One region of the Acidovorax sp. 107 genome, then DNA from elsewhere that is predicted to be linked to it. Evidence: riboswitches for the same ligand, from Rfam matches in the RefSeq annotation. Region 1 holds a riboswitch; the other holds the start of a gene.
What was found. A riboswitch is a leader RNA that binds a small molecule or an ion and turns the genes downstream of it on or off. The one in region 1 is predicted to bind glycine.
Positions count from the first base shown of each region.

Region 2: it holds a riboswitch for glycine, as region 1 does, so the genes downstream of both, gcvT (glycine cleavage system aminomethyltransferase GcvT) here and C8C99_RS12585 (D-amino acid dehydrogenase) in region 1, are expected to answer to the same signal.

Region 1 covers NZ_QBTZ01000001.1:2,687,779-2,692,002, forward strand. Annotated here, with positions in the region: gene C8C99_RS12560 (AarF/ABC1/UbiB kinase family protein) at 1-425, shown strand, start outside; gene C8C99_RS12565 (hypothetical protein) at 422-811, shown strand; gene C8C99_RS12570 (YXWGXW repeat-containing protein) at 986-1,438, shown strand; gene C8C99_RS12575 (YXWGXW repeat-containing protein) at 1,634-2,077, shown strand; gene C8C99_RS12580 (2-keto-4-pentenoate hydratase) at 2,120-2,902, opposite strand; glycine riboswitch at 3,133-3,244, shown strand; gene C8C99_RS12585 (D-amino acid dehydrogenase) at 3,340-4,224, shown strand, end outside.
Region 2 covers NZ_QBTZ01000001.1:2,113,544-2,117,767, reverse strand. Annotated here, with positions in the region: gene gcvP (aminomethyl-transferring glycine dehydrogenase) at 1-389, opposite strand, end outside; gene gcvH (glycine cleavage system protein GcvH) at 504-878, opposite strand; gene gcvT (glycine cleavage system aminomethyltransferase GcvT) at 959-2,101, opposite strand; glycine riboswitch at 2,149-2,280, opposite strand; glycine riboswitch at 2,294-2,399, opposite strand; gene C8C99_RS09955 (TRAP transporter large permease) at 2,405-3,682, opposite strand; gene C8C99_RS09950 (TRAP transporter small permease) at 3,679-4,173, opposite strand.

The DNA.
Region 1 (4,224 bases):
TTGGCTGCACGCGCGCCCTGCCCAGCGCATTCCGGGCGCAGGTGGTGCAGGCATGGTCTGCCCTGCTGCGCAAGCCCACCTACCCCACGCGCAACGCGCAGGTGCTGCAGGCCTACCAGGCGCTTGGGCTCTTGCGCAAGGACCTGACGGTGCAGGCCTACGCCACCGAACTCGCCCCTGCCCTCGCCGAGATGCAGGCCTGGCAGATCGAGCCCTTGACCCAGCCGGTGTTTGACTTTGGCACCAAAACACCGCCACCCATCACCCCCAGCCGGCACCAGCGCGTGCTGGGCCAGCACCTGGCCCAGATACCCGGCGAGATGCCCGCGTTCGAGCGCATGTGGATGGGGCTGATGCACCTGCTGACGCAGCTGGGTGCGCGGGTGCGTACCCAGGCCCACGATGTACTGACCATTCACCCATGACCAACACCGCACTGACCCTTGCCGCCACCGGGCTGGCCCTGGTGGGCATGGCCCATTCCGTGCTCGGAGAAGCCCTGCTGTTTCGTAGCCTGCGCTCGCGTGCCGGCCCCAAGTCGCCCACCGCGGCGCGGCTGGTGCTGCGCACTTCCCATCTGCGCATCCTCTGGGGCACTTGGCATGTGGCCTCGGTGCTGTGCTGGGCACTGAGCGCCCTGCTCTGGCGCCTGGGTACCGCGCCCTGGGACGCCGCACTGGGCGCCTGGGTGGCCGATGTAGCGGGTATCGCCACCCTGGCCAGCGGCCTGCTGGTGTTTGGCGCCACCCGCGGCAGACACCCGGCCTGGTGTGCGCTGCTGGTGATTGCGGCGCTGGTGTGGTGGCGATGACGCGGGCCACAGGTTGCCTGCCGCAGGTGTGACAAAAGTCACGCGGCGGCCGCGTGTCTGCGAGATCGGCAACACACCTTCACAAAGCTTCGCAATTGGACTACACGGGCTTGACGCAGCCTGCGCACCATGAAGTCTCCGGTTCCGCAAGGAATCACTTCTGAGGAGAACCCTATGGCCCGCAAAGCACTTGCCGCTGTGTCCATCGCCCTGCTGTCGCTGGGCGCCGCAAGCGCGGCGCAGGCGCAGACCAGCGCCACCGTCGTCATCCAGGCTGGCACGCCCGTCTATCAGCAACCCGCTCCGGTGCTCGTGCAGTACCAGGCACCGCCCCCACCCCGCTACGAGGTGGCGCCCCACCCGCGCCGCGGCATGGTGTGGGTGCCCGGCCACTGGGAGTGGCGCGGCCACCGCCATGTGTGGATGCAGGGCTACTGGGTGAAGGCCCGCCCGGGCTATCACTACCGCGAGCCCCGCTGGGTCGAGAAAGGCGGCCGCTGGGACATGCAGGGCGGCGGCTGGGACCGCGATGGCGACGGTGTACCGAACCGCCACGACCGTGACCGCGACGGAGACGGCGTGCCCAACCGCTATGACCAGCGCCCGGACAACCCGTACCGCCGCTAAGCCCCCTCGGTCACCCCGCAGCGCAAAGCGGGGGCCTGCGGCCCGCACCACCCCCACCCGCGCAGACCCGCGGACAAATGCCCATGCGCCCATCGGCAACGATGGGCCCCAAAGGCGCAATACCCGGCCCCCTCTGGCTCCACCGGCACCCCCCTCTCGGCCTGAGCCAGGGCCCCTACCACCAGGAGTTTCACCATGACCACCACTTCCCTTTTTAGCCAGACCCTCACCGCCTCGGCACTCGCCCTGGCGGCCCTGCTGGGCACCACCGCCCCGGCACAGGCACAGGTTGCCACCCAGACCACCGTCATCGTGCAGCCGGGCGTCGTCATCCCGGCTCCGCCACCGCCCCGCCGCGAGGCCGTCCCGCACGCCCGCAGGGGCCAGGTGTGGGTGCCCGGGTACTGGGACTGGCGGGGCCACCGCCACGTATGGGTGCAAGGCCACTTTGAAAAAGTACGGCCCGGCTACCGCTACCGTGCCCCTCAGTGGGACCAGCGCGATGGTCGCTGGGAGCTGCACCGGGGTGGCTGGGACCGCGACGGCGATGGCATCGTCAACCGCAACGACCGGGACCGCGATGGCGACGGCGTGCCCAACCGCCGCGACCACCAGCCTGACAATCCGCGCCGCAACTGATCGACGCACCGCTGGCGAGGCAGGGCGCAAGGCCCTGCGCACTTAGCGCAGGTGCAACACCGCCCGCCCCAGGCCCGGAAAGTCTGCCACCACCTCGGAACCCGGCGCCACCAGCACCGTGCCTGTGCACGAGCCTGTGGTCACCCACTGCCCCGCACGCAGCCCCCCCAGGCTGCGTGCGCCTTCATTGGCCAGCCACACCAGCAGACGCACCGGGTCGCCTGCCGGGTTGCCCCAGGCGGCATGCTGCACGGCCGCCGACCCGTTCACGGACAGCGTCACTCCTTGCACCAGGGGCTGGACCGCTCCCACAGCGTCTGTGCCGGACCCCACGATCAGCGCCCCATGGCAGGCCTGGTCCGCCAGGCGGCTCCACTCGCCCTGCTGCGCCCAGGCGGCAAACCGCGTATCGCACACCTCGATGGCAGCACGCACCGACACCACGGCCGCCAGCACCTCGGCGGCGCTGTAGGGGGTGGCGCGGGCGGGCAGGTCGGCCCCCAGTTCGTAGACCAGTTCCGCCTCCACCCCCATCACGGCAAAACCAGATGCAGCCAGCAACACGGGCTCGCTCGCTGCAGCCACCCACACCGAATCGCGGGTGAGCGCGGCGCGTGCCGGTTGGGCCTGGGGCGATGCAGCCCCGACCTTCCAGCCAGCGATGGGCCCGCGTGCACGCACCACCGCGTCTTGCACGGCATAGGCCTCGGCGGCATCGCGCGGGCGCAGCCCTGCGGGGAAGTCCAGCGGGCGAGGCGTGCGCCCTTCCCGGGCCTGGGTGATGACGGCGGCGCTGGCGGCAGGGTCCAAAGCGGTGGGGGACATGGCAAAACTCTCCGTGGTGCAAGGGGTCGGCGGAATTATCGGCACCTTGCCCCATCGATCCCGCCCCGCTCCATCAGCAACGATTGCGCCCCATTAGCCGCCGCAGTTGATCCGGCGCACAGGCTTGCCCCATAGAATCGGCCTCGCAGGAGAGCACGGCAGCCACCGGCCGCCGCTGCACCGAAGGCGCAAACTCCCATACACGCTCAGGTCCCGTACTGCACCATTCATCAAAGCCGTCTGGAGAGCCGCCTCGCGCAACGCGAAGCGCACCGAAGGAGCAAGCCGCAGCCCGGGTGGGTAGCGGTGAATCTCTCAGGTACCAAGGACAGGGGGAGCGGCAGCTAGGGCATTCATGCGCCAGCTGCACGCTATTTAATTCATAGCTGCAAGCGCATATTGTTCTAGCGCCAGAGCCCAGAAAGGCTTTGAAAATCATGCGCGTGATCGTTTTGGGCGCCGGCTTGCTCGGCGTGACTTCGGCTTATTTCCTCTCTCAACTTGGCCACGAAGTGACCGTCATCGACCGCCAGGGCTCGCCCGGCGCCGAGACCAGCTTTGCCAACGGCGGCCAGATCTCGGTGAGCCACGCCGAGCCCTGGGCCAACCCCAGCGCACCGCTCAAGGTGCTGCAATGGCTGGGCAAGGAAGACGCCCCCCTGCTCTTCCGCCTGCGCGCCGACATGCGACAGTGGCTGTGGGGCCTGTCCTTCCTGCGCAACTGCACGCCCGCGCGCACGCGCCACAACATCGAGCAGATCGTGCGCCTGGGCACCTACAGCCGCGACACGCTGCAGCAGCTGCGCGCGGCCACCGGCATCCAATACGACCAGCGCACGCAAGGCATCCTGCACTTCTATACCAACCAAAAGGAATTTGACGGAGCCCTGGCCCCGGCCGAGCAGATGCGTGCGCTGGGCTGCGAGCGCCAGGTCATCAGCGCTGACGAGGCCGTGCGCATCGAGCCTGCGCTGGCCCACATCCGCCCGCAGCTGGCCGGTGCCACCTACACGGCAGAAGACGAATCCGGCGACGCCAACCAGTTCACGCGCGAGTTGGCCAAGCTGTGCGAAGCGGCGGGCGTGCAGTTCCGCATGGGCCACCACATCACCGCGCTGCGCGAGGCAGGTGGTCGCATCGACCATGTGGAAGTGACCAATGCCGAAGGCCGCTTCGAACGTGTGCGCGGCGATGCGTTTGTGCTGGCCATGGGCTCGTTCAGCCCGCTGCTGGCGCAGCCGCTGGGCATCCCGCTGCCCATCTACCCGGCCAAGGGCTACTCGGTGACCATGCCGGTGAAGGACGCGGCCAAGGCACACCAG
Region 2 (4,224 bases), 570 kb from region 1:
GCCTCCATGCGGCCTTGCGAAATCTCAGCCTGGTAGGGCGTGTAGGCGGTGTACCAGGCGGGGTTCTCCAGGATGTTGCGCAGGATGACGCCCGGTGTGTGCGTGCCGTAGTAGCCCTGGCCGATGAAGCTCTTGAGCAACTGGTTCTTGCCCGCGATGGCCTTGAGTTCTGCCAGTGCTGCCGCTTCGGTGAGCGGCGCTGGCAGGTCCATGCCCCGGCTGCGTGCGATGGAGCGCGGCACGATGGATTCGATGAGCGCACGGCGCGAGGCTTCGCCGATCACCGACAGCATGTGCGCTTCGTCGGCTGCGTCGATGCCGATGTGGCGGGGCAGGAATTCGGTGGCGTTTTCAAGCGCGCCAAGGGGGGTGGCGGATTGCATCAGCATGGGGCAGTCTCGTAGGTCGCAGCGGGTTGGGGGCAGTGCCGGGGAGGTGGCTCGCACCCGGCGGGGCGGCGGGCCGGGCATGGCCCGGCGCCATGCCCTGTAAGTCGGCAAGGATCAGGCGTTCTTGGCGAACTCGGTGTACGTGGCTTCGTCCAGCAGGGCGTCGAGCTGGCTCGCGTCGGCCAGCTTGACCTTGAAAAACCAGCCAGCGCCCAGCGGATCGCTGTTGGCCAGCGACGGGTCGGCACGCAGGGCTTCGTTCACTTCCACCACTTCGCCAGAGACGGGCATATACACATCGGCGGCGGCCTTCACGGACTCGACCACGCCAGCCACTTCGCCCTGGGCAAAGCTCTTGCCCACTTCGGGCAGGTCCACAAACACCACATCACCCAGCGCGTCCTGCGCGTGGACGGTGATGCCCACCACCGAGGCGTTGGCATCAGCGGCGTTGATCCACTCGTGGTCTTTGGAGAATTTGATCGTCATGGGAAGCTCCTCAAGCAAAGGAAAAAAGTAAAGGAATCTGCAATGTAAGCGGGCGCAGCTTCTGCGCTTCGCTGATGAAATCAGCCGCGGTAGTAATTGGCGGGCACAAAGGGCATGGCGCGCACTTCCATGGGCACCGGCTTGCCGCGCACGATGGCGTTGACACGGGTGCCGATGGCTGCAAAGTCGGGCGTGACGTAGCCCATGGCCACAGGTTCGTTCACCGTGGGGCCCAGCAGGCCACTGGTGACTTCGCCGATCTTTTGGCCGTCCGTGCTCTGCAGTTCGGTGTGCTCGCGCACCGGCACACGTTCCAGCGCGACCAGACCCACACGCTTGCGGGGCAGGCTGGCAGGGTTGTCAATCTGTGCGAGCACCTTGTCGGCGCCAGGGAAACCACCCGCACGCGTGCCGCCGGTGCGGCGCACTTTCTGAATAGCCCAGTTGAGCGCGGCTTCGGGGGGCGTGGTGGTGGTGTCGATGTCGTTGCCGTACAGGCACAGACCTGCTTCGAGGCGCAGCGAGTTGCGGGCGCCCAGGCCGATGGGCTTGACTTCAGGCTGGGCCAGCAGGGCGCGGGCCAGGGCGTCGGCCTGCACGGCGGGCACGGAGATTTCAAAGCCGTCTTCGCCGGTGTAGCCGCTGCGGGTCACAAAGCAGTCGCAGCCAGCAATGCTGAGAGCGCCACCGGTCATGAACACCAGCTTTTCGACGCCGGGCGCGAGGCGGGCGAGGGCGGTGACGGCCTGTGGGCCCTGCAGCGCGAGCAGGGCGTGGTCGGGCATGGGCACCACCTTGCAGCGTTGGCCGATGCGGGCCTGGATATGGGCAATGTCGCCCACTTTGCAGGAGCCGTTGACGATAACAAAAAGGGTGGGCTCGCCATCCACCACGCCCTGGTTGAAGAACATCAGGTCATCAATGACCGTGCCTTCGTCGGTCAAAAGCAGGCCGTAGCGCTGCTTGCCCACGGGCAGGTCGATCACATCCACGGGCATCAGGGTTTCAAACGCCGCCGCCGCATCGGCACCGATCAGCTTGAGCTGGCCCATGTGCGACACGTCAAACAGGCCGGCGGCAGTGCGGGTGTGCACATGCTCGGCCATCAGGCCAGCGGGGTATTGCACGGGCATGGAATAGCCTGCAAAAGGCACCATGCGAGCGCCCAGCTCGATGTGCAGGGCGTTCAGGGGCGTGGTGAGCAGGGGGGCGGTGGCTGACATGGCGGACTCCGGGCAAATGGGGGCCGCGACCACGGTGTGGTCACGGGATTTGCCCTGCTGTCCGCTTTACCTGAGAGATTCACCGCAGCGCCCTGGCTGGCCGTGCGGTTTGCTCCTTCGGTGGATGGCCTGCACACAGTTTCTTTTCTGTGGGGTCACCTCTCTCCAGCAAGGGAACGCCCGCATCGCTGCGGGCGGTTGCCAGTCCTTTTGCCTGAGCGTTCGGCTGCTGCCTGCGCCTTCGGCGGTGCCGCGCGCCTTGGGGACAAGACGGAGCACTCTCTCCTGACTGGGCGATTCTAACTACTTTGCGTAGACCAGATCCCGAAGTGCCAACGAGATCGATGGCACATAGGTGATGATCAGCAGGCACACCAGAATCACGCCGACGAACGGCAGCAAGTGCTTGATGATCCGATCCAGCGAGATTCTGGCCACCGTGCAGGCCGCGAACAGGTTCACCCCGAATGGTGGCGTGATCATGCCCAGCGCCAGGTTCACCACCATGATCAGCCCGAAGTGCACGGGGTCCACACCGAAATGCATGGCCACAGGCGCCAGAATGGGTGCCAGCACAATGATGGCCGCACTGGTCTCGATGAACATGCCGATCACGAACAGCGCCGCGTTCACGCCCAATAAGAAGAGGGCAGGGGACTGCAGTACCGCCTCCAGCCAGCGGCCGATGGCATCGGGCACGCCGGCGCGCGTGATGAGGAATGCAAACAAGCCGGCGTTGGCGATGATGAACATGATCACCGCCGATGAGATGGCAGATTTGCGCAGGATGGCGAACAGGTCCTTGAGCTTGATCTCGCGGTAGATGACGATGCCCACCACCAACGCGTAGAACACGGCGACGGCCGATGCCTCGGTGGGGGTGAACACACCACCATAGATGCCGCCCAGGATGATCACCGGCATCAGCAGCGCCCAACCCGCCTGCAGCGTGGCCTTGCCAAAGGGCATGCGCCCATCGCCGTCGTTTTTGCCCCAGCCCTTGTACTTGCAGTACACCCAGACAAACAGCATCAGGGCAGCGCTGATGAGCAGTCCGGGGCCGAAGCCCGCGATGAACAGTTCGCCAATCGACACCTCAGCGCTCACACCGTACAGGATCATCGGGATGGAAGGCGGGATGATCACGCCCAACTCGGCACTGGTGGCCTGCAGCGCGGCGGCGTAGCTGGTGGGGTAGCCATGCTTGATGAGCGCAGGAATCAGGATGGCGCCAATTGCAAACGTAGTGGCGACCGACGAGCCCGACACGGCCGCAAAGATCATGCAGGTCAGCACGCAGGTCATGGGCAGGCCACCCTGCACGCCGCCCACGATGCTCTTGGCAAACTCCACGAGGCGGCGCGAGATGCCGCCAGTCTCCATCAGGTTGCCCGCGAGGATGAAGAAGGGGATGGCTGCCAGCGGAAATTTGTTGATGGCCCCGAACATCTCCTTGACGGAAATGAGCATGTTCGCGTTGGAGGCCTGGATGCCCAGGATGGAAGCCAAACCGATGGACACGGCCACCGAGACGGTGAGCGCAAAGCACAGCACCATCGTTGAAATCATGACCAAACTCATTGAGCAGTCTCCAGTTCCATACGCAGGGGATCAATGAGGTTGCCAATGATGCCGACTACACAAAAAAGACCACCCACCGGCATGGCCAGGTAAGCCCAAAACATGGACACAGACTCCAGCCCGGCCATGCTCTGTACCCCCCCGCGTTGCGCGTAGTCCCAGCCGTACCAGATGATGATGCCGATGAGGGCCAGTGCCGCCAGTGCCACCACCCAGTCCAGCACCCGTTTGATGCGCGGTGGACTCCAGCGATACAGCACATCCACGCTAACCATCGCCCCTTGGCGAAACGCAGCTGGGATGGCCAGGAACACCATCCAGATCAGGCTGAAGCGGATCAGCACTTCAGTCCATTCTGCGGGCTGCTCCAGCACAAAGCGGGTCACGATCTGGAACATGCCCAGGGCCGCGGCAATCGTCAGCATGGCGCAAGCGCCCAGCATGGCGATGAAGGTGGTCCATCGCTCAAAAGTAAGAAAAACGTTTTTCATGGGGCGGTGCCAACCATGGGTAGGTAGGAGGTGATCAGAACTAGCGATGGT